2 linked regions of the Tunicatimonas pelagia genome follow. The protein of the gene in region 2 interacts with the protein of the main gene of each other region in a pairwise test. Links are inferred from orthologs where the notes say so. Each region holds a gene or a part of one and is shown on either strand. Other genes may lie near its edges. The genes, in order: sucD and sucC.

What was found.
Region 1: the proteins of sucC (region 2) and sucD interact in binary tests that used the Escherichia coli proteins (3 or more experiments, as listed by UniProt). The link is inferred for Tunicatimonas pelagia from one-to-one orthologs.

Annotation. Positions count from the first base shown.
Region 1 is NZ_CP120683.1:2,891,452-2,903,479, forward strand. Bases 3,468-6,445 are described here. They hold sucD (succinate--CoA ligase subunit alpha), read right to left. Parts: upstream 5,406-6,445; coding sequence 4,530-5,405; downstream 3,468-4,529. Other genes in these bases: rny (ribonuclease Y), read left to right, coding at 3,468-4,440; P0M28_RS12250 (hypothetical protein), read right to left, coding at 5,575-6,039; P0M28_RS12255 (ACT domain-containing protein), read right to left, coding at 6,216-6,445. In the rest of the region: pheT (phenylalanine--tRNA ligase subunit beta), read left to right, coding at 1-2,024; P0M28_RS12230 (hypothetical protein), read left to right, coding at 2,116-2,415; P0M28_RS12235 (cell division protein ZapA), read left to right, coding at 2,427-2,714; more of rny, read left to right, coding at 2,830-3,467; more of P0M28_RS12255, read right to left, coding at 6,446-6,605; P0M28_RS12260 (hypothetical protein), read right to left, coding at 6,608-7,237; pheS (phenylalanine--tRNA ligase subunit alpha), read right to left, coding at 7,295-8,335; P0M28_RS12270 (Rossmann-like and DUF2520 domain-containing protein), read left to right, coding at 8,416-9,225; P0M28_RS12275 (HAD family hydrolase), read right to left, coding at 9,233-9,844; P0M28_RS12280 (hypothetical protein), read right to left, coding at 9,849-10,364; P0M28_RS12285 (TIGR02757 family protein), read right to left, coding at 10,516-11,307; P0M28_RS12290 (hypothetical protein), read right to left, coding at 11,300-11,887; P0M28_RS12295 (hypothetical protein), read right to left, coding at 11,971-12,028. UniProt on the Escherichia coli protein: Succinyl-CoA synthetase functions in the citric acid cycle (TCA), coupling the hydrolysis of succinyl-CoA to the synthesis of either ATP or GTP and thus represents the only step of substrate-level phosphorylation in the TCA.
Region 2 is NZ_CP120683.1:1,229,305-1,241,351, reverse strand. Bases 4,292-7,288 are described here. They hold sucC (ADP-forming succinate--CoA ligase subunit beta), read right to left. Parts: upstream 6,386-7,288; coding sequence 5,198-6,385; downstream 4,292-5,197. Other genes in these bases: P0M28_RS05080 (hypothetical protein), read left to right, coding at 7,172-7,288; P0M28_RS05085 (ABC transporter ATP-binding protein), read left to right, coding at 6,453-7,109; P0M28_RS05095 (hypothetical protein), read left to right, coding at 4,292-5,098. In the rest of the region: P0M28_RS05120 (translocation/assembly module TamB domain-containing protein), read right to left, coding at 1-205; tRNA (adenosine(37)-N6)-threonylcarbamoyltransferase complex transferase subunit TsaD, read left to right, coding at 356-1,405; P0M28_RS05110 (hypothetical protein), read right to left, coding at 1,452-2,774; SsrA-binding protein SmpB, read left to right, coding at 2,981-3,451; P0M28_RS05100 (HNH endonuclease), read left to right, coding at 3,502-3,999; more of P0M28_RS05095, read left to right, coding at 4,226-4,291; more of P0M28_RS05080, read left to right, coding at 7,289-7,519; P0M28_RS05075 (hypothetical protein), read left to right, coding at 7,640-8,257; P0M28_RS05070 (SDR family NAD(P)-dependent oxidoreductase), read left to right, coding at 8,404-9,156; P0M28_RS05060 (ammonium transporter), read right to left, coding at 9,438-10,688; P0M28_RS05055 (P-II family nitrogen regulator), read right to left, coding at 10,904-11,242; P0M28_RS05050 (DUF4159 domain-containing protein), read left to right, coding at 11,674-12,047. UniProt on the Escherichia coli protein: Succinyl-CoA synthetase functions in the citric acid cycle (TCA), coupling the hydrolysis of succinyl-CoA to the synthesis of either ATP or GTP and thus represents the only step of substrate-level phosphorylation in the TCA.

The sequences.
Region 1 (12,028 bases), 1.7 Mb from region 2 along the record:
ATGAAATTGGGCTAGGTACCCAGCACGACGGTATTATGGTGCTCGATACCCAGCTACCCAACGGTACTCCCGCGGCTGATTACTTCGGACTAGTATCGGACCAGGTGCTAGAAATTGGACTTACTCCTAATCGGGCAGATGCAGCCTCCCACTTTGGCGTAGCTCGCGATCTGAAAGCGTTGTACCACCAACCACTAACACTACCTAATACCGAAAACTTCTCGGTAGATAATCAGAATTTGCCTATTGAAGTAGTGGTAGAAAATACCGAAGCTTGCCCTCGCTACTCGGGATTAACCATTAGCGGCGTCGCCGTGCAAGATTCACCTGATTGGCTACAAGCTCGGCTACGGGCTATTGGCTTATCGCCGATCAACAATATAGTGGATGCTACCAACTACGTGCTGCACGGGCTAGGCCAACCCATGCACGCCTTCGATGCCGATGCAATTACCGGGGGGAAAGTAATTGTAAAAACCCTGCCGGAAGGGAGCACCTTCACTACGCTAGATGAAAAAGAGCGAAAACTACTGGCCCAAGACCTGATGATATGCAATGCTGAAGAGGGCATGTGTATTGCTGGAGTATTTGGGGGCATTAAGTCGGGAGTGAAAGCAAGCACCCAAAATATATTTTTGGAGAGTGCTTACTTTTCGCCGGAGTACATTCGGCGCACTGCCCAGCACCACAGCTTAAAAACTGATGCTTCGTTTCGCTACGAGCGGGGCACCGACCCTAATATTACGGTGTACGCCCTAAAGGTGGCTGCTTTGCTAATAAAAGAGATTGCGGGAGGGCAAATATCCTCGAGTATAGTAGATGTGTACCCTAATGCCATCGAATCGTTTCGGGTAGCGGTAAAGTACAAAAATGTAGATCGGCTCATTGGTAAACAGATTGACCGTGGGGAGATTACAGAAATACTGCAACAACTGGAGATAGAAGTAGTAGAAGAAAATGAAACCAGTATTACCGTGCTGGTACCACCTTACCGGGTAGATGTGCAGCGGGAAGCAGATATTATTGAAGAGATCCTACGGATTCATGGCTACGATCAGGTAGTAACGGCCGATTACCTAAGTGCCGATTATATCGCTCGCTTCCCTGAAATTGATGATCGAAAGCTACAGCTACGTCTCAGTGAGATGTTAGTCGGAAACGGGTTTTACGAAATGGTGACCAACTCGCTTACCAAACCAGCGTATGTTCAGGAGCCAACCGCCGTTTCGTTATACAATCCGCTGAGTGAAGACCTCAACGTTATGCGCCAGCACTTACTATTCTCTGGGCTAGAGGTAATCGCGCACAACATCAATCGTCAGCAAAAAAATTTGAAATTTTTTGAGTTCGGAACAACCTATAGGCACCAAGAGGATAAGTATTTGGAAGCAAAGGAGTTAGTTATTTTTATGACCGGATTGGTGCAAGCCGAAAGCTGGATGGCATCGGCAGAGCCAGTATCTTTTCATCATTTGTCCTCGCATATTCAAATAATTTTTAATAGGTTTGGTATCACTGGAATAGTTCAAGAACCCTTGAACGACCCATTCTTTAGCTACGGATTACAGCTTACTCATCAGGAAAAAATAGTAGCTAAACTCGGTAAAATCGATACTAAAACGGCGAATTTGGCCGAGGTAAAACAGCCCGTTTTTTGTGCGGTAGTACAGTGGCTAGTACTGCTAGAAAAATTGCGCGGCACCTCAACCAAGGAGCGAACAGTTTTTCAGGAAATTTCTAAATTTCCTGAGGTAAGGAGAGATTTGTCTCTGGTATTAGATCAGGAAGTAACCTTTAGGGAAGTAGAACAGGTGGCGAAGGCCAACGGCAATAACTTGGTAAAGCGCATCAATGTGTTTGATGTTTACGAAGGTGAACAGTTGGTGAAGGGAAGAAAGGCCTATGCACTCAGCTTTATTTTACAAGACCAGCATCGAACGCTGACTGATAAAATTATTGACAAAACAATGAACCGGCTTATGAAGCAATTTGAACAGGAACTTCACGCAGAAATTCGCCAATAGTCCATTGGCCACGCTACCAGCTAGGCGGACTAGCAAGCTGGCTCTCATATTCTCTTAACCAAAACCAAACTCTGCTAATACGTCCGTCTGCATGATCCACCCTACTATACTCTCGTCCGAAATTGTAACCCTAGAAAGGAAAATCGAGCTACTTCTTGATAAGCACACAGCATTGCAGGAAGAATTGTCCCGAGTAAAACAAGAGAACGAAGAACTGAAGCTGGCGCTCACTTCTAAAGAAGAAGAATTAACGCATTTTAAAAAATCAATTAAAATCAGTAAACTTGCTCAGTTGACAGTAGCTGATCACAGCGAAACTACTGAAGTAAAGCGTACTATTAACGAGTACATCAAGAAAATTGATAAATGCATTGCTCATTTGAGCCAGTAAAGCACATTTTCATGGAGGCACTTTCCATAAAAATAAAAATTGGGGACCGAGAGTATCCTATGCGGGTTGAGCCCGAAGATGAAGAACGTATCCGGCAAGCGAGCCGAATGCTGAACGAACAGATTCAGCACTACCGCCAGAGCTATAATACTACTGATAAGCAAGATCTGCTGGCAGTAGTGGCCTTTGATGCGTTTTTAGAAAAGTTAGCGTACCAAACCCAGCAAGCTGAAACGGAAAAGGTGATCGCTGATAAGATCGGTCGTTTAAACCGACTTATTAGCCAAGCCATATCGTAGTGCTAAATGTAGGCAGCCTCTAGTGCTGTTTAACGTGCATACCCTTCGTTAATACTCGCTCATCGGCAGTGTAGTTAGGCTACTGTCTGTAGTATCCACATCTAACTATATCATCATGGGTGAATCAACCATAATTTTACTTGTCGCCGTAATTGCGGCCCTAGGGGCAGGGTTCTTCATCGGCTTACTGGTATCCAAGCGGAAAACCGATACGCAGGAAAAACAGCTTAAGGATCGAGAAGCTGCCCTCAAACAACAAGAAACTACCGTGCAGGCCAAAGCCGATATTATTATCAAAGATGCGAAAAGCAAGGCCGAGTCTATTAAGAAAGAAAGAATCTACGAAGCCAAAGAAAAGTTTCTGAAGCTAAAATCAGAATTTGAGGAAGAATCCAATCGAAAAAAGAATATCCTAATTACTAACGAAAACAAACTTAAGCAGCGGGAAACTCGGCTCAACGAGCAAGCGGAAAAACTGCGTGGTCAGGAAAATAAGCTAAAGGAAAAGGCAGAAGGCCTGGAAACCCAGCTGGAAGTTACCCGCAAAAAGCAAAGTGAGTTAGAAAAAGTGCATCAGCAGAAGGTGGCCATTCTGGAGAAAGTATCTGGATTATCAGCGGACGAAGCCAAACAGCAACTTATAAAAAGCCTAGAAGATGAGGCAAACACGCAGGCTACAGCACTCATCAAAAATATTATTGAGGAGGCCAAACTTACCGCTACCAAAGACGCTAAAAAAGTAGTGCTAGATACCATTCAGCGTACTGCTACCGAACACGCTATCGAAAATTGTGTATCCGTATTCAATATTGAAAGCGACGATGTAAAAGGAAAAGTAATTGGTCGGGAAGGGCGTAACATCCGAGCCTTAGAAGCCTCTACCGGGGTAGAAATTATTGTAGATGATACTCCCGAAGCCATCATTATTTCTGGTTTCGATCCGGTGCGCCGGGAGATCGCCCGCCTTTCCTTACACCGATTGGTGATTGATGGTCGTATTCATCCTGCCCGTATTGAGGAGGTGGTTGCTAAAACAACCAAAAACATTGAAGAAGAAATTATTGAGACCGGCGAACGCACAGTAATTGATCTGGGAATTCACGGCTTACATCCTGAGCTGATTAAGATGATCGGGCGAATGCGCTTCCGCTCGTCTTACGGACAGAACTTGCTACAGCACTCCCGTGAGGTATCCAACCTCTGCGCTACTATGGCTTCTGAACTAGGAATCAATCCTAAACTAGCCAAGCGAGCGGGCTTGCTGCACGACATCGGAAAAGTATGGCCTGAAGAACCAGAGTTACCCCATGCTTTGCTCGGGATGAAGCTAACCGAAAAGTACGGCGAGCACCCCGATGTGTGCAATGCCGTAGGCGCGCACCACGATGAAATAGAGATGACTGCCATTATATCTCCGATTATTCAATCTTGCGATGCTATCTCGGGTTCTCGCCCCGGGGCTCGGCGCGAAATTGTTGATTCCTACATTCAGCGACTTAAAGATTTAGAGTCGCTAGGCTTAGAATTTGATGGGGTAAGTAAATGCTACGCCATTCAGGCCGGAAGGGAGCTGCGGGTAATTGTAGATGCTGATAATGTAACTGATGACCAAGCAGGCAACCTTTCGTTTGAGATCTCTCGTAAGATTGAAAAAGATATGCAGTACCCTGGGCAAGTGAAAGTAACCGTAATTAGAGAGATGCGCTCGGTGAGCTTTGCGAAATAGAATCATTTAGAGACCAAAAAAGGCAAGTTTCTGTATCACCGATTAGATTACAGAAACTTGCCTCACTTGAATGTTAGATAAGGATAAATCTACGACAAAGCCTCCGCCATTTTCTCGCCAATGGTAGCCGGAGATTCTACTACAATTAGGCCACATTCGCGCATCACGCGCATTTTAGCTTCGGCAGTATCTTCTTCACCACCAATAATAGCTCCGGCGTGACCCATCCGGCGACCGGGAGGAGCGGTTTGTCCGGCAATAAAGCCGACCACTGGTTTTTTATTTCCGTTTTCCTGAATCCAGCGAGCAGCCTGCGGTTCGTACTGTCCGCCAATTTCTCCGATCATTACGATGCCGTCGGTGTCTGGGTCGTTCATGAGTAGTTCTACAGCCTCTTTGGTAGAAGTTCCAATAATTGGGTCACCCCCGATGCCAATTGCCGTAGAAACACCCAATCCGGCTTTTACCACCTGATCGGCTGCTTCGTAAGTAAGCGTTCCCGATTTAGATACGATTCCGACCTTACCGGGCTTAAATACAAAACCAGGCATAATACCCACCTTGGCTTCGCCGGGAGTAATTACCCCGGGGCAGTTGGGGCCAACCAGCCGTACGCCCTCTTTTTGCTTTAGGTAGTGCTTAGCTACCATCATGTCCTTCACGGGAATTCCTTCGGTAATTGCGATGATTACCTCAATACCGGCATCGGCTGATTCCATGATGGCATCGGCGGCAAAGGCCGGGGGTACAAATATGATGGATACATTGGCCTGCTTTTCGGCTACGGCCTCGGCTACACTATTGAATACCGGACGATCTAAGTGGGTTTGCCCACCCTTACCAGGCGTTACGCCACCAACTACATTGGTGCCGTACTCAATCATTTGTTCGGCGTGGAAAGTACCTTCCGAACCAGTGAAGCCTTGAACAATAATACGGGAATCTTTATTTACTAGAACACTCATAGGGTGGGGAAAAAATTTTTGACAAAAATAGGACAAATCAGCGCATTGCCAAACCGATACAGTGTTAAAGTGCGAAGTGTTAGGGTGCTAATGTTTTCAACTATTCAAACTAGTACGACCCAGTATAGGCACAATAACACTCTAACACATAAACACAATAACACTAACCTTATGGAAGGTTAAAAATGTACAAGAAGTTACCATCTAGTTGCGTACCGTACTGGCGCAGTGGCAACGGACTTACCCCGCCCACCGGATTACCCTGAAAGTCGTAGACGGTATTGTCACAACCCTCCTGTATGAAAAAACCGGATGGATCAACAAATATTTCGGCACAGGCTTCTTCAAATCGATGGGGACTGGCTTTCTCAAAAGCCCGGTAGGTAGTTGCGTTTTCTCGATAGATCAAAATACCCTTCCAGCCACCTATAATCTCGACAAAGCCACCATCTTGCCGAAGGGGCAAAAATTCTTGATTGGTTAGGTTAATCGTTTCGTCTACTAGCACCGGGGGGATAGGATCGTATAGCAGATCATTTTCACAACCGGCTAGGAGACATAGGAAAAAAGCAAGCGCATAAATTCCCCTAGCCCTATTCCATAGCGGCCACTTTAGGAAAGGGGGAAAAAGCATAAGGCAGGACAAACTTTTTTCTCCTCCTTTGAAAAGAGGCCGTCTCCTGGTCAAGCCAGAGACAAGCAGTGGAACGGGGTAAGAAGGGTTTAACGTTTTATTTTTCATTTTGAAGTCAACGTACACTCCTCCGCTCAACGCAGAAATTAAGTAGAAAGTGTCAACTCATAAATACTTTAGTCTGATTCAGCCACAGCACAACCTAGTGACTCTAGGCAGCGTATTGCTTCCGGCAAATCGGCATCCTTTACCAACAAATGGTCAGTAGAATAAGCCGAGAGCGCAAAAATGGAGATTTGGGCGTCGGCTAAGGCCTGCGCGACTGCCGCTAAGAAACCTACCAACTCAAATTGTAAGGTAACCCGAAACGATAGCATCCGCCAACCTTGCTCCGACTCAATAATCCAATCATCATTCAAATGCTGCGCGTCAACTACTACCGTGATCTCTTCTCTATCGCTAAATACCGCCACAAAATCCTTAGGAACGTACTTTGCCTTTACCACAGCGAAATGCTGAGACCAAATTTCTACCGGGCAGTTTTTGAGGAACTCTCTGACGTTCAAAGTTATTCTATTTTTTTGGGAATAGGATCATCAGAACGGATTCGCCAAGTTTCATCGTAGATAGAAGAATACTCAATTTCAATAATCGCCCGTTCGTCTGAATTTACGAAGAGTGTGTTGATAACCGCAGCAGAATACTCGCTACTTGACCCAATTAAAAATATTGTTTTTCCAGCAGGTAATACATAGCCAGGGCTAATATCTACGTTAGAGATAGCAAAGTCGGCACTATCAGAATGATTGATAGAATTGAAGTAAAATGAAGAAGGGGACTGTTCGTAGATAGAGTCCTGATAATAAATTTTAACATTGTTGATGAAAGCTGGGCCAACACCATTATTTGCCAATCCTATTCTCCATTTTATATATTTCCCGCCTCCATCCGAGTACGGGGTTATCATCAGATATGGCAATACGCTAGCATATTGTTGCTTTTGAATAAGATAAGTTTGATAAGCAAATGTGGTAAATGTGCCCATGCTAATTAGAAAAGCTAGCAAACTGAGAAACTTATCGGAATTCCAGAAATTCTTCTTCCCCATAGGAATGCCTAACTGTTCTAACCAGTAGGCGTTGTTCTGGCTTTCGTTCTTTTTAGTTTCTTCAGTTTTCTGGTCAGGTTCTTCTTTCATCAAACGTAGCTATTAAAACTGAAGATAAGCAACAATTCAGCAATTGAACCATCGATATTAACCAAACGCCCTAAATTGCTTCAAAAAGCGCACATCATTTTCGGTGAATAGGCGCAAGTCTTTGATTTGATACTTAATCATCGCAATCCGCTCGAAGCCCATTCCGAAGGCGAAGCCGGTAAATTCTTCCGAGTCAATGCCGCAGCTTTCTAGCACATTGGGGTCAACCATGCCGCAGCCGCCAATCTCCAGCCAGCCGGTACCCTTCGTTACCCGACGGTCGGCCTCGGTTTCAGTGCCCCACCAAATGTCCAACTCGGCACTGGGTTCGGTAAACGGAAAGTACGAGGGGCGCAGCCGAATTTTTGTTTCGGAACCAAATAGCTCGCGGGCAAAGTGCAGCAGGGTTTGCTTCAAATCTGCAAAGCTTACATTGCGGTCTACGTACAAACCTTCCACTTGGTGGAAGACGCAGTGCGCTCGCGCCGAAATAGCTTCATTGCGGTACACCCGTCCCGGCATAATCGCTCGGATTGGTGGTTTCTGCGATTCCATCAGCCGTACCTGCACCGAAGAAGTATGCGTTCGCAGTACGATGTCCTGTTTGTCTTCGCCACTATTCTTCTCAATAAAGAATGTGTCCTGCATCTCCCGCGCGGGATGGTTGGGAGGAAAGTTTAAGGCCGTAAAGTTGTGAAAGTCATCTTCAATTTCCGGCCCGTCGGCCACATTAAAGCCCATTCGCTCAAAAATTTCTACTACCCGGTTCTGCGTTTGGGTCAGCGGATGAATTGCGCCCAAGCTATCGGGTACCGGCGGAAGCGTCAGGTCGGGCACGTCGTCGGGTTGGCCGTTCTGCTGCTCTTCCAGTGATGCAATTAGTTCTTTAAATTTATTTTGAGCAGCGTTCTTCAGATCATTGAGCCGTACCCCCATTGCTTTTCGCTCTTCGGGAGCTACCGTTTTCATTTCACCGAACAGATCGCCGATCACGCTTTTTCGGCTAATAAAGCGAAGACGGTACACTTCTAATTCATCTTGGTCAGCCACCGTATACTGGCTAATCTCTTGCTTTAGGGCTTCTATTTTTTCGTTCATGGCGTAGTTCTGAATAAACCGCAAAGGTAGAGCTTCTTTTAACTGATTTCAATGGTTTCGGAGTTTTCGTAATTTCCATCATGATAAATTCGTATCAAAAAATAACTATTGTAGGAGCAGGCAATGTGGCTTGGCATCTGGCACCCGCTTTAGAGAAAGCCGGTTGCTCAGTAGTGCAAGTGTACGGTCGGCAGTCTGAGAAGGCTCGAGCGTTAGCCAGTCAATTAAAGCAAACGCAGGTAAAAACCGACCTGGATTTTTCCGATAGCTCGGCGCACTTATTTATTCTGGCTGTATCTGACGATGCTATTGCTGAGGTAGCTCGGCAAATAAAGTTATCGGAAGAATCAGCCGTGGTGCATACTTCCGGAGGTCAACCAATGGATACGCTAACGGCCGCTCCGACACAACAGATTGGAGTGTTTTACCCGTTACAAACCTTCAGTAAGCAACGAGCGGTTCATTTCAAAACTATTCCTATTTGCGTGGAGGCTAACAATAAAGAACTGTTAGATGAACTGACGAAACTGGCGCAGAAAATCAGTAATCAGGTGCAAGCTATTAATTCTCAGCAGCGAGCTGTACTACATGTAGCTGCTGTGTTCGCCAATAATTTTACTAATCATTTGCTACGGATGGCGGAACAGTTGCTGCACGACCGTCAGTTAGATAGTACTTTGCTGCACCCACTCATTCAGGAAACGATAAGCAAATCTTTGGAAATTTCCCCAGCCCAATCGCAAACCGGCCCGGCTTGGCGTAATGATCAGAAAACGATTACTCACCATCTGGATTATCTTCAAGCCTATGATCCAAGCTACGCCGAAGTGTATCGGGCACTAACAGGACATATTCAGTCTCTTTTTACTGATAAGTTTGGTACAGATTGATTTCTTTTTACAGAACGCTCAACTTCTTTAGTTCTTCTCGAAGGTTGGTATCAGGGGTGAGGTGGATTCCAGTGATTCCGAGGGCTTCGGCTCCGGTAATATTTTCGGCTACATCATCAATGAAAATGGCTTGTTCAGGTACGATGCTGGGCTGTCGATCCAGCAGCGTCTGATAAATACGGGCATCGGGCTTCACAATCCTAAGCTCACCCGAAACTACGGTATCCTCAAAATACTGTAAAAACGGATAGTCGCGCTGGGCAATGGGAAAAGTTTCGGCCGACCAGTTGGTGATCGCGTACAGACTAATATTGGGCTTCTGCCGTAGGTCTTCCAGCACCGCTACATTTTCTTCAATAGCTCCGCCCAGCATTTCCGCCCAACGGCTGTGATACGCCTGTATTTCGGCTACGTACTGCGGATAGGCTGCCGTTCGTTCTTCTACTGCTTCGGCAAACGGTCGGCCCCGGTCTTGTTCTTTATTCCACGCTCCGTGGCAGACTTCCTGAAGAAACTGTTTCATCTCAGCTTCATCAGTAAACATTTTCCGATACAAATACTCAGGGTTCCAGTCAATCAGTACTCCGCCGAGATCAAAAATTACGGTGTCATAATTCATATGCTTATTTTTCTTTTGCTAATCCGTAGATGGTAGTATGCATACCGGCAATTCGCCACTGACCGTTTATCTTTTCCATTAGCCGTGTTTCTCGCTTTAAGCCTCGCAGTGAATCTTGCTGCTCGTAACTCACCCATGCTCCGTTTTCGTATAGGCGCACATCAATATCGTTAACCAAAGTAGGCACCGGTTCTGGCTCAGGGTGTTGTTCAATAAATGTTTTGACAAAGCTGCTTATCTCATTCCAACCAACAGACTCTGAAAAGCTGCTGTCGGCAAAGTTTATGTATGTTTTGGTAATAGTAGAATCATGCACCCACTTTTCTTGCCAGCTTTCGTAATTCCGCTGAAAAGCCGCTTTCGTTTCGTCGTTTAACGCTTTTATAATAGCTGCCTTTTCTTCTTCAGAGGAGTGCGCTTGATTGGTTGCATTTTCTGTTTCTTGGTTAGTTGCGTTCTTGCAACTAACGGTGTAGGATAAAACTACCAAGAGGAAGGCGACTATCAGTTTACTACGCACGCTTATTGCTTTTTGCTTACAGGCTGCAATGTACAATGTGTAGTTGATAATCGATAATGAATGATGACGAATGATTAACGAACAGTCTATAACTTCTAAAACTTAAAGCTAAATGGCCAATGGCGGTGGACTGTGGACTGTGGACTGTGGACTATGAACTAGAAACTGTGGACTGATTGTTACTTCCTAAGCCAAATAAAGCAAAATCGTACTTCACGGGGTCGGTAGGGTCAAACTTTTGGAGATTTTCGGTGAGTTCTACTGCGGTGCGCCAATCGGTGGGCTTGCGGGTGATTAAACCCAGCTGACGGGCTACTCGGTCTACGTGTACATCGCAGGGACAAACGAGCTGGTCAGGCCGAATCTTATGCCAGATACCAAAATCTACTCCCCGATCGTCTTGGCGTACCATCCAGCGTAAGTACATATTCAAGCGTTTGCAGGCTGAATTGCGCTCGGGTGTGGCTACGTGTTTACGGGTTCGGGTGGGATAGTCGGGTAGACTAAAGAATAAGTCGTGGAAATGAGTGAGCCCACTTTCAACCGTTGGCGACTCTTCGCTCATTCCTTGCCAAAAAGCTTCCTCTAGTGAATTATGCTGTTGATAGAAGTGGCGGAAGAACACAATAAAGTAGAGTGCATCGGTAGCGTTAAACGTTCGGTGCTTAAAATTCAGAAAAGGTTTGAGGTCATCTTCTTGGTGGTGCAAAATGAAGTCGTGCGGAGTATTGTCCATGTAAGAAAAGAACTCCTCACATTTATTGATAATGGTTTTACGCTGCCCCCAGGCTAACACGGCCGCTACGAAGCCACTAATTTCAATATCCTGCTTCTTCTGATACTGGTGGGGAATGCTGATGGGATCGCTTGCGATAAACGCCGGACGGTTGTAGCGATCGTGTTGTTCTTCTAGAAAGTTACGCAGTTCTGCAAACTTACGCATGTAATAACCGCTCCTGCGTTAGCCGCAGTTCATGCTGCTCCTCTCCATCTTGCCAGGTAACAATAATTCCTCGACCCGATTCTTCTACACTCCAGCTAAACGATTTGATGGTTTCAATATACTTTAGCTGCCCGGTTTTTAGGTTAAGAAAAACTAAATCGAAGTCGGGTAATTCCTTGGGAATGACGGTATTGAATTTCTGCAATAACACCCCATCGAAGCAGGGATACTTAAAATCGCCGAAAAAATCTTTGGCTAAGGCTTCGGCATTGTTCGGAATAGCCCGCAACTTGTAGTAAGCCGGCCCAAACATAATTTCTTCTTTCAGCTTTCGCTCAATACGCAAATTATCGCTCTTAAAAAACGCTTGCCAGTCGGGAGCGGCTGGTCTAGGGGCCGGTTCTTCTTTACGGAAGAGTTTGCGGATCAACGAAGTAAGCAACCACGATAGCGTAGAAAACACCCAAACCACACTAACAAACAGTAGCGAGAAAGCCATGATGATAGGATAGAATACGGAAAAGATTCCGGTCCAGATCCAACCCAGAAATTTTTTGGAAGAAGTTTGGTTTTGCGACATAGCTGTAAACTGAAAGGTATAACTGTGACGAGTATATTATACAAAATTACCAACCAATAAATTCCGGGATGGTTTAATAGCTATTATCTTATTTGAAAATGAATGTGATCGTCATGGCGTACCGCCCGACATCCGTGAAAT
Region 2 (12,047 bases):
TCATGGGGCGGTTCTCATCGTCCATGATCGTAACGCTATCTAGCACTCCGGTGTCAAACCACTTAATATGTACTCCTTCAATAGAAGTAGAGAATCCCGTTCGTTCGGTAATGCTTTTGGCTAGATACTGCACCAGTTGGGTTTGCACCTGAGGGATTTGTACGGCACCCACCACTGCAATAAATAGCAGAATAAGAATAGCCATCAGCCATAAGATTGGCTTAGCAATTCGTTTAGTAATACTGCGGGTGGTATTTGGATGTTTTTCTTTCAAATTACACTAGCACTCTGCTATATTGCAACGCAGACTCTACTCCCTAAATGCGTCGCGCAACTGCTTCTTTTTTATTAAATCATGCGTAAAAGTACGAGACCTGATCCCTCTTTCCCTATTATTCTGGCGGTGGAATCATCTTGCGATGAGACCTCAGCAGCTATTAGTAAAAACGGGGAAATACTTAGTAACATTGTTGCTACTCAAGCGGTTCATGAAAACTACGGGGGTGTGGTTCCGGAATTAGCTTCTCGGGCTCACCAACAAAATATTGTTCCAATAGTACATCAGGCCCTTCGGGATGCAAATATAACAAAAACTATGCTGAACGCAGCGGCTTACACCCAGGGGCCAGGCTTGTTAGGAGCATTACTAGTAGGCTCTTCTTTTGTGAAATCGCTGGCTTGGGGTTTACAGATTCCTTTGCTTTCGGTTAACCATATGCAGGCTCATATTTTAGCGCACTTCATTGAGTCGCCCCAACCTCAGTTTCCGTTTCTCTGTCTGACGGTAAGCGGAGGTCATACCCAGCTCGTAGTAGTTCGCGATTATCTGGATATGGAAATCATTGGTGAAACGCTGGACGATGCGGTAGGCGAGGCATTTGATAAGATTGCCAAGTTGCTAGGGTTGCCTTATCCGGGTGGCCCTCATTTAGATCGTATTGCCCAACAAGGAAACCCTAAACGATTTTCTTTTCCCATTACTTCAATGCCTGACCTAAATTTTTCATTTAGTGGGATAAAAACCGCCGTGCTTTATTTTCTGCGTGATCAGATTAAGCAAAACGAGCGATTTGTTGAAGAAAATCTACCTGATTTATGCGCCAGCGTACAAGCTACTCTCATTAGCATGTTGTTAGAAAAAGTAGAAGCTGCTGTTAGCCAGACGGGTATTCGTGAAATTGCTATTGCCGGAGGGGTGTCCGCTAACTCAGGGTTGCGAAACCAACTGAAGGTATTAGCCCAGCAAAAACAATGGCAGGTGTACATTCCGAAAATTGAGTACTGCACTGACAATGCCGCTATGATTGCTATGGCCGCTCATTATCAGTATTTAGGCGGACAAACCGACACCCTAACTGCTAGCCCCAACCCTCGCCTAAAATTTGGCAAGCAAAGTAATGATTGATGAATAGTGATTAATGAACAATGATTAATGAATAATGTAACTTTCATCACTCATTATTAGGCTGATAACGGGCGAATAGTCCACCTGGAATTGTTTCTAACAGCACGGAGTAAGTTAATACCGAACGAGGTACTACTGCGCTCTGGAAAGCGGGAGTGGCCTGAATAGCCGCCAGAAGCCCTTGCCGAATTTTCTTGCGCTCATTAGTACCAATTGTCTCAATTTGAGAGCGTTGCAACAGTGCGTCTACACCAGACTCTTGCTCTAAGTACTTTTTCAGTATCGGTAACTCTTCTTGCAGATAGGGACGAAGCTTGGCCAGCAAGTACATCGTCATGGCTTCTACGTCTTTATTGCCGTTGAGGTACGGAATATTCTGCCAATGTTCCACCACAAAACTCTCTACCGCTAGAATACTGTGCTGAGTCTCTTTTTCAGAGAGGTTGAGCTTATCGCGTAATTCATCCAAAAACTGCCGCTCAGATTTGCTAATTACCTTATCTGATAAAATAATCATGGTAGCCAACTCAAGTAAGTACCGCTTAAGAACGGGCGATTTAACTTCGCTCCACTTGATGTTTTCCATGCTTACCCGTTCCAAAATCATTTTCTTACCCTGCTCTTCTAAATCCTCGGGTAACTGAGATAGCGTTAGAAAATACTCCAAAAATTCTTTTTCTTCTTTTTCAACAATTCCGTTGGCCCAGGCGGCCGAGGAAAGTACGTATAAAATTAACAACCGTAACCGAATATGGCTCTTTATCACTTTCTCTCTCTTATCAGTATCAGCGTACGATTGAATCCAGGGATGAAAGCAGTAGACATCAATAAAAGAAAGCGCACTGTGCATAATGGCTTGCCAAAATTCATCTTTGGTATTAGAAGCCATAGATTGGGTACGGGCATCCAGGGCTTGTTCCGAAAAATCAATTCCAGTTTTTGATGAGCGAGCTAAAAAGCCACCCCGCGACTTAGGTTTAATATTAGGGTACAGGGCAACGTAGTATTCTCCAATCCGGTACGTCACCTCTGAAATAGCATCAGCAAAATCAACCTCTCTTTTTAGGCTGTGGTATCGGTTGGTAGTAAGAGCACTATTTAGTAAACTTTCTAATAGTAAAATTTTCCACCGTTGCTGATCCGTAAGTTGGTCTACTTTGAGCGATTTCAGTAGCGTTTTGTAAGAATACGGCATTTGAGCTGGGTAGCCGTACAATAATCCGGTAGCTTGCATTAACTCATAAATGAGTTGGTCAAAGGCTGCCGACGTAGATTTTTGATCTTTTAGTCGCTGAAACTCCTGGTGCAGTACGTAGTGGTGGCGGGTAGTTAAGTATTTTTTTAACCAACCTTTTTCTTGCCATTTCATAGAGAAATTGTTTATGAGAAGAAGCTCAAGTTGGTGAAAAATTTTAGAGGAGAGAAACAAGATATTTCTTTTTTCCTTAGTTGTAGGGTTATTACGGGTATTGAATTTAGAAAATGTAAAACAATAGTAGGGAATAGGTTGGTGAAGCCATTTATCCCTATTAAATTAGGTGTTCGTTACTAAAAGTTATTGTTTATTGGGTAAGTATGGGCAAGCAAGAAAAACCAAAATTTTCCAGTCAAGTATCGGTAAAAAATAGAAAAGCTCGGTTTGAGTACCATTTCTTGGATACTTACGTAGCTGGATTAAAGCTGATGGGAACGGAGATTAAATCGATACGAGAGGGGAAGGTAAGTTTACAAGAGGCTTACTGCTACTTTAATAATCATGAGCTGTTTGTAAAACAAATGCATATTACTCCCTACAGCCAGGGTACGCATTACAACCACGAAGCCACCCGCGAACGTAAGCTTCTTTTGAAAAAGAAAGAATTAGCTAAATTAGAGAGCAAAATGAGTGAAAAGGGGCTAACGATTGTGCCTACCCGGCTTTTTATTAATAATCGTGGATTAGCTAAGATGGAGATTGCACTGGCTCAAGGAAAAAAACTGTATGATAAACGAGATGATATTAAGCGACGTGATACGAACCGAGAACTGGATCAGATGAAATTTTAGTCGTATGCATTGGAAAGAATTTTCTCACCCACCATTCAGAAATCGGGAGTATGAAGCGTAATGTGCTGCTGTTAAACCAAGACTATCAGCCGTTGACTGTTTGTTCAATGGAGCGGGCTTTTCTATTAGTATTTCTGAATAAGGCAGAGCTACTTACCGAAGCAGAAAACGACGAAATTCGTACGGTTAATAAAACATTCCCCTGCCCGGCAGTGATCCGGCTGTACCGTTACGTAAACCTTCCTTACCGGGGGGTAGTGCTAACTCGCCAAAATGTATTTAAACGAGATAAGTTCACCTGCCAGTACTGCGGATCACCCAAGAACCTAACGCTCGACCATGTGATTCCTCGGTCTAAAGGAGGCAAAACCAGTTGGGCTAATCTGGTAACAGCCTGCCAACCTTGCAATACCCAAAAGGGAGATCGTCGCCCTCACGAAGCCAATTTGAAGCTTCAGCAAAAACCCCATCGGCCCACCTATCTGATATTTTTGCGCGACCATTCCGGCTCTATGCGAAAAGAGTGGCAGCCTTTCCTAAACTACTAGCCGAAAGGTGTAAAGTGCTATTGCACTCATTCTTTCTGCTTTCCCCCAAAGCTTACATAAGTAACTTACTGATAGAAGTATAATAAATTAGCGCACACATTAGCTAAAAATTTGATGAATATTTGAATAGTTTTATTTATAAGTAAAAAAAGTTATTTAATATCTAATTAAACCTTTTTGCCTTTTAAGTATCTAAACAAATATTATTCACCAAACGAATAGCGAAATGAAGCTTACTAATAACTGGAAAATTGTATCTGCCGGACTATCTCTGGCTATTTTAGTGTCTTTCTCGGCTTGTCAGGAAGATGGCGAAGAGGTTAGCTCTAGTGCTGATGAAGCTGAAGCAATCGCGCTTGATGAGGCAGTTGCTGATGATCTATTTGCGGATATTGACCTGTTGAGTGACGAAGCAGCTGAGTACGAAAGCGAAAGCCAAGGCGGGCGTCTGGAAAATACTGAATCCATCCTGATGAGCGATTGTGTAGGACGAGGAGTGGAACGTCTGCGGGCGGACGGAGTGCTCACCAAAACTGTAACGTTAGACTTTCAAGAAGGCTGCGAAGGGCCGAAAGGGCGGGAGCGAGAGGGCACCATGATTGTGACCCACGTTACCGATACAAATGCAGCTACCTACACGGTTTCTACTACTTTTCAAGATTTCTCCCTGGATGGAAGAAAAGTGGAGGGCACCCGAACCCGGGTTTACTCCCGAGCGGAAGCCGGAGTACAGCAGGTGCAAATTACATTAACCGAGGGAAAAGTAACGTTGGAGGATGGTCAGGTGATTGAGCGCAGTGGCTCATTCAACAAAACCTGGAACCGAAGTTCTGGCGAGACTACCGTGGTAGGGAGTGCTAATGGAGTTAACCGCAATGGTGTGCGCTATACTTCAACCATTACTGAGCCTTTACTATATAAGCGAAGCTGCCGAGCTGACGGAATTTTTATGGCAGTAGAAGGAGAGCGTAGCATTACCCGAGAAGGAAAATCAGTGGTTACGGTAAACTACGGGGAAGGCGCGTGCGACAAGACAGTTGATATTACCGTAGATGGCGAAACCCGCAGTATAGAAATGACAATTACGAAGAAAGATTAAGAGTGGGAAGATTGAAGTCAGAAGAAATTAAACCTCATTCAAAGTGGGAAGCCGGAAGAAGTTAAAATCCCTACTTCGGTCTTCCCGCTTTCTGCTTTTTTACACAACTTCTTCTACCCGGTCGGCGGCATCTTTCAGCAGAATAGCCGAATACACTTTCAAGCCAGATTCTTCAATGATTTTAGCTCCTTCTTCGGCGTTGGTTCCCTGCAAACGCACAATGATGGGTACCTGAATATCACCAATATTCTTGTAGGCTTCAACTACTCCATTGGCCACTCGGTCGCAACGAACAATACCGCCGAAAATATTAATTAGGATAGCCTTTACGTTGGGGTCTTTTAAGATAATTCGGAATCCAGCTTCTACGGTTTCGGCGTTGGCACTACCCCCCACATCCAAAAAGTTAGCTGGTTCCCCGCCTGATTGTTTGATAATATCCATAGTAGCCATAGCCAGTCCGGCTCCATTTACCATACATCCCACGTTTCCGTCTAACTTCACGTAGTTCAGCCCGGCTTTGCCCGCTTCAATTTCTAGCTCCTCTTCTTCGGTAAGGTCACGCAACTCGGTTAAGTCCGGATGACGGTAGAGTGCACTATCGTCTAGATTCACTTTGGCATCAACCGCCAAAATTTTATCATCCGACGTTTTTAGCACTGGGTTAATTTCAAATTGGGAAGCATCGGAGGCCATGTAGGCTTTGTACAGCGCCTGAATAAATTTCACCATCTGCTTAAAAGCCTTCCCTTCTAAGCCTAAAGCAAAAGCCACTTTACGAGCCTGGAACCCCTGCAAGCCAATACCCGGATCAATCCACTCTTTGATGATTTTTTCGGGAGTACTTGCGGCTACTTCTTCAATATCCATTCCGCCCTCAGTGGAGGCCATAATCACGTTACAACCCTTAGCCCGGTCAAGCAAAATGCTTAAGTAATATTCTTTAGGCTCATTTTCGCCCGGATAATATACATCTTCAGCCACTAACACTTTGTGCACTTTTTTGCCTTCCTCTCCGGTTTGCGGTGTAACCAACTGCATTCCCAAAATCTGATTAGAAATCTCCTTTACTTCTTCTTGGCTTTTAGCAAGTTTTACTCCGCCCCCTTTTCCCCGGCCTCCCGCGTGAATCTGAGCTTTTATCACATACCATTCGGTACCAGTCTCCTGGTTCAATTTTTGGGCGGCTTCTACTGCTTCTTCAGGAGTGTTGGCTACAATACCTTGTTGAATTTGTACACCGTAACTTTGCAGTAGGTTTTTAGCTTGATATTCGTGTATGTTCATGCAGAAAAAATTTTTAGCGAAGGTATTAAAAATACTGTTAATTTTAGCGTTCTAAACAAATTCTACGATGCTAAGAGCGGAAAATATTGTGAAGCGATACCGTAACCTGGTAGTATTAAAGTCGATAGACCTAATCGTAGAAAAGGGTAAAGTAGTCTCTATTGTAGGTGCGTCAGGAGCGGGTAAGAGTACGCTATTGCATATTTTAGGTACACTAGATCAACCCGATCAGGGAAAAGTATTTTTAGACGATAAGGAGCTTACTAAACTAAAAGGTGCTCAGTTGGCCGAATATCGCAACCGCCATGTAGGGTTTATTTTTCAGTTTCATAATTTATTACCAGAGTTTACGGCTCTAGAAAATGTCTGTATTCCGGCGTATTTGGCTAATCATACCTCAGATAAAGAAATTAAAATGCGAGGCACCGAACTGTTAGAACGGCTGGGGCTGCGCGACCGTATGCAACACAAGCCCTCCGAAATGTCGGGCGGCGAACAGCAACGTACCGCCGTGGCCCGCGCTCTAATGAACAACCCTTCGGTAGTTTTTGCTGATGAACCTAGTGGCAACCTAGACTCTCGCAATGCCGAAGAGTTACACAATTTATTTTTCCGTCTGCGCGATGAGCTTAACCAGACCTTTGTAATTGTAACTCACAATGAAGAATTAGCCAATATGGCTGACCAGAAGCTAGAGATCAAAGACGGTATGATTGTAGAGTAGAACAAACATTATTTTTGAAACAGAGTTGCGTGTACTAACGAAGCTTCGTTATTATTGCCACTATGATGCCTCAATCTTATCATGTATGGTACTGCTTAGTGAGTCGAGTACTACTCGTCTGCTTTCTCATGCTGAATGTGGTAGGGTTTTCCTGGCATTTACATAACCATCATCGTTCAGATGCAATTGGTAGCGGGTTCGCTGGCTATTCTGATGCTTACTTTTCGGCTGATGAAGCTTGTTCCCTGTGCGATTGGCTCACCCAGCAGACCTACTTTGGTGCGACTCTACTGCATCCAGAAGTTATAGACAAGTCTTCCGACATTTGGAATAATGCTACGCCTCAGAGCGCGTACTTTTTTGGTTTGCACCAAAATCAGTCTTCTCGAGCCCCACCATCTCAGAGTTAGTGCTCTTTCTTTATTACTTTTTTCAATACGCTGATCTCTACCAGTATTTCTGTAAGAAGAGATTAGCTTACCCTTTATACCAATTTTCCAGTTAGTTTTTCACGAATTATTTTTAATCCTATGAAATTGATTTCATTTGCAGCCTATGCGCTGCTAATCAGTACAGTATTATTGTTCACCGCCTGCAATGAAGATGATGATGTTCCGCCAGAAGAAAATCCTGAAGAGCAAATCACTAGGGTTATACTTACCTTTACCCCGGATGGCGGCGGTGATACGGTGACAGCTACCTGGGAGGATCCCGATGGGGAAGGCTCAGAAGACCCAGTAAAGACTGACATTGCTCTAGCCGCCAGTACGACCTATACTCTGAGGATAGAACTCTTTGACGCCCTTGACCCCGACGACATAGAAAATAAAACCGAAGAAATAGAAAATGAGGATGATGAACATATGTTCTTTTTCGGTTGGGATGATGAGGTGTTTACTGATCCTGAAGGAGATGGTAACATTGATGCCCGAGCCGATCTAGTTAACTACGAAGATCAGGATGGTGGGGGCTTGCCACTAGGACTAGAAACTAGGTGGACCACTGGGGATGCTACTAATGGAATGTTTACAGTTGTACTTAAACACCAACCTCCGTTAGATGATGGCACCCCTATAAAGACTGCTACCTCTACCGCTACCGACGGCACATCTGATATCGAAATTGATTGGAATATTGCGGTTCAGTAGAATCACTTGGGAGAAAGAAACGTAGTATTGCTACTTTCTCCCAATCATTTCTGAAGAAAAAAGTGGTTGCAAGCCTAAAGAAAAAGTCGGATGTTTGGAAACAAGCTAGTTCGTGCTAATATTCGAGCAAAGGTAAGCGATACACTATGAGAAAAACAGTAGTGGTCATTGGCGGATCATCGGGTATTGGAAAGGCTATTGCTGAGCGTTTTGCTCACGAAGGTTGGCGAATTATGGTGGGTGCTCCCGACTTAGCTGCTACCCAAAAAGTGGTTGGTAATTTAGCTGGCGAGGGACATGTTGCTGTAGAAATAGATGTAGTTTCTGATGCCCAGATTGAGAGGCTTAGAACACAAGTAGCCGGGCAGTCTGCGGGATTACATACGCTTATTAACTGTGCTGGTATTTCGCGGAGTATACCTTTACTGGAACCTGACTTCGCGAAGTGGGATCAACTGCTACAAGTAATGCTATACGGCACCGTAAAAGTTTGCCGGGCTTTGGTTCCTCAGTTAGAAGACGGAGGGCGTATCATTAATATTACCTCTATCCATCACGACAGAGTGGCCTACGGTAGCTCGGCTTACGGCATGGCAAAAGCGGCGATTACGCAGCTTACCCGGGCATTAGCCGTAGAATTAGCCCCTCGAAATATATTAACCAATGCTATTGCTCCTGGTTTTGTGAACACACCAATGTCGGTAAAAGAAGACGGAAAAAACGAGCTGGAAACCCAGTGGTTTTACGACAATTACATCAAAAACAGTCATCTGCCACTAAAAAGAGCTGGAACACCAGAAGAGATTGCTGGAGTAGCTTGGTTTTTGGCCGGACCGGACGCTTCCTATATGACTGGCTCAGTTTTAGAAGTAAACGGTGGACTGACGGTTACTTTTTAAAGTATATGGTTAGCTTCAGAAAAAAGAGCCTTGGCTTTAACTTAGCCAGAATAGTAAAAAGAGAGGAAATAGTGCACTCGGAAGGATTCGAACCCTCAACCCCCAGAGCCGAAATCTGGTATTCTATCCAGTTGAACTACGAGTGCAGTGTACAGCTTTGCTGTAAAGGACTGCAAATCTAAGAGAAAAATATCAATATTAAAACGGATAAGAAATTTGGGGACAAAAAAACTGCCTCAGATAGTGAGGCAGTTGTATAGTTATGTAAAGAAGAGTGGTGCTTAACTAAATACTTTATCTCGAGTATGATCTTCTACCATATCAGGGTACGCTCGCATTTTATGCTCACCAATATCCAATCCTTCAATTTCTTCTTCTCTAGATACTCGTATGCCTACGGTTACTTTAAGTAAGTAGAAAATCAGTAAGGCCGAGACAAAACAGAAAACACCAACCACACCTACGCCAATTAGCTGACTGACGAATTGAGCCCCTCCGGCTAATTCTCCGAAGATTCCTACCGCCAATGTTCCCCAAATACCGCATACTAAGTGAACTGAAATGGCTCCTACCGGATCATCCAATTTCATACGATCAAAGAACACAACAGCCAGTACTACTAAGGCTCCTGCAACCAACCCTATGATAATTGAATCAGTTACTCCCATTTGGTCAGCCCCCGCAGTGATACCGACTAAACCACCTAAAATACCGTTGAGCACCATAGAAAGATCGTTAGAACGAACCACAATCAGAGCCGTTATCAGTGCCCCAATAGCTCCGCCAGCAGCAGCTAGCGAAGTAGTGACAAAAACCAAAGATACCAAACCAGGGTTGGCACTTAGTACTGAGCCACCGTTAAAACCGTACCAGCCAAACCACAGCAAAAATACTCCGATAGTGGCCAGTGGCATACTATGACCAGGAATTGGGCGAATTTTTCCATCTACATATTTACCTAATCGAGACCCTAGCAGCATTACACCTACTAAAGCTCCCCAGCCTCCCACGGAGTGAACTAGGGTAGAACCCGCAAAATCGTAGAATGAAGTTTCCATAGCATCCAGGAAGCCACCGCCCCATTTCCACATACCTACCATAGGATAAATAAGCCCCACATAAATAACGGTGAAAATAAGGAAGCTATTCAGTTTAATACGTTCGGCTACAGCTCCCGAAACAATGGTAGCGGCGGTAGCAGCAAACATTGCCTGAAAGATAAAGTCAGTCCAATAAGTATACCCTTCATTGTATCCACCATCGTTAGCTCCTTCGGGCATATCTAAGCCAAACCCAGCAAAACCGAAGAAGCTCCCCGTAAATTCATCACCGGGATACATAATATTGAAGCCCCATAAACAGTAGGTGAGCAGCCCAATGGGCAGAATTGTCGCATTTTTAAATAAGATGTTAACGGTATTTTTAGACTGAGTAAGACCAGACTCAAGTGAGGCAAAGCCCAAGTGCATGATAAACACCAAGATGGTGGCCATCATCATCCATAAGTTATTCGTAGTAAAGATTTCTTCCATTAGTTAGAGTAGCTTTTTAGTAGAGTTTTTTTGAATGACTAAATTGTTTGATGGTTCTATTGCTAAATGGTCACTAGTTAAGAAAAATTGAAAATTGCAGATCAGAAAGTTAGTCGCTGGATTATAAGATTCAGCCTTTTGGTTTTGTCAGCGGTTGATTTTAAATTACGGTCTCTACTTTCCATTACCCCTTGTCAATTTTCAATTTCACATTGTTAATTGATAGCCTCGTGTCCTTTTTCTCCGGTGCGAATGCGATATACCTCATCTAAATGAGTAACAAAGATTTTACCGTCACCAATTTTGCCGGTTTTTGCTGCGTCCAGAATAGTGTCTACTGCTTTTTGTAAGAATTCTTCAGACACCACAATTTCTAACTTAGTGCGGGGGATGTAGCCTACATCATACGTTGTGCCCCGGTAGGTACGGTATTCCTTTTCTAAGCCATGCCCTTTTACATCGTAAAATGATAGAAAGGTGACGCCAGCATCGGCTAGGGCTTCCACCACCTGCTCAAACTTAGAAGTTCGGATAATGGCTTCAATTTTTTTCATAAGATTATTAGGTATTAGTGAAAGTGAACAAAAGATTAATATGAAAAGAAGCGCATGAGCAGTTAAATTAGCCCAAAATATTGATTGTAAATACTAAATAAGGAATTAATGCCCTGAATGCCAAGCTACTTTATAAAAAATACGAGCATTAGGTATAAATAAGTCAATAAATAGCTATTTTTAGTTTGATTCTTACAACAATTACTAGATTTTATTAAATCATTGACATTCAATTATATGAGGTTATAATTCCGGTATAGATGATGTAAAGCGATTGAACGGTCTGCCTGAATGAAGAAAAAATAGACAGCTCAAACGATTTTACTTTCTTGATCGTTCTCAGATTAATTTTCTTCTAACAACCGTAATTTACGCTACTGTTAATGCTTCATTTCCACTGCCTCAGAAAGCGACTACTAGCTTTGCTAATTATGTTTGTCATTTTTTGCAACTTGCCAATATTAGTCAACGGTCAAGGAATTACTATTGCCAAAGTAAAATACGATGGTGGGGGCGATTGGTACGCCAACAAAACCGCTTTGCCCAATTTGATTGATTTTTGCAATAGTAATCTGAACACAAATCTGGCGCTGGAGGAGGAAGTAGTAGATGTAGGTAGTCCTGAGCTGTTTTTATACCCGTACGTGTATATGACTGGTCATGGAAACATTGTATTCACTGATGATGAGGCTGAAAATTTACGGAAATATCTGATTTCGGGAGGGTTTCTGCACGTGGATGATAATTACGGTTTGGATGAGTTTATTCGGCTGGAGATGAAAAAAGTATTTCCTGAATTGGAGTT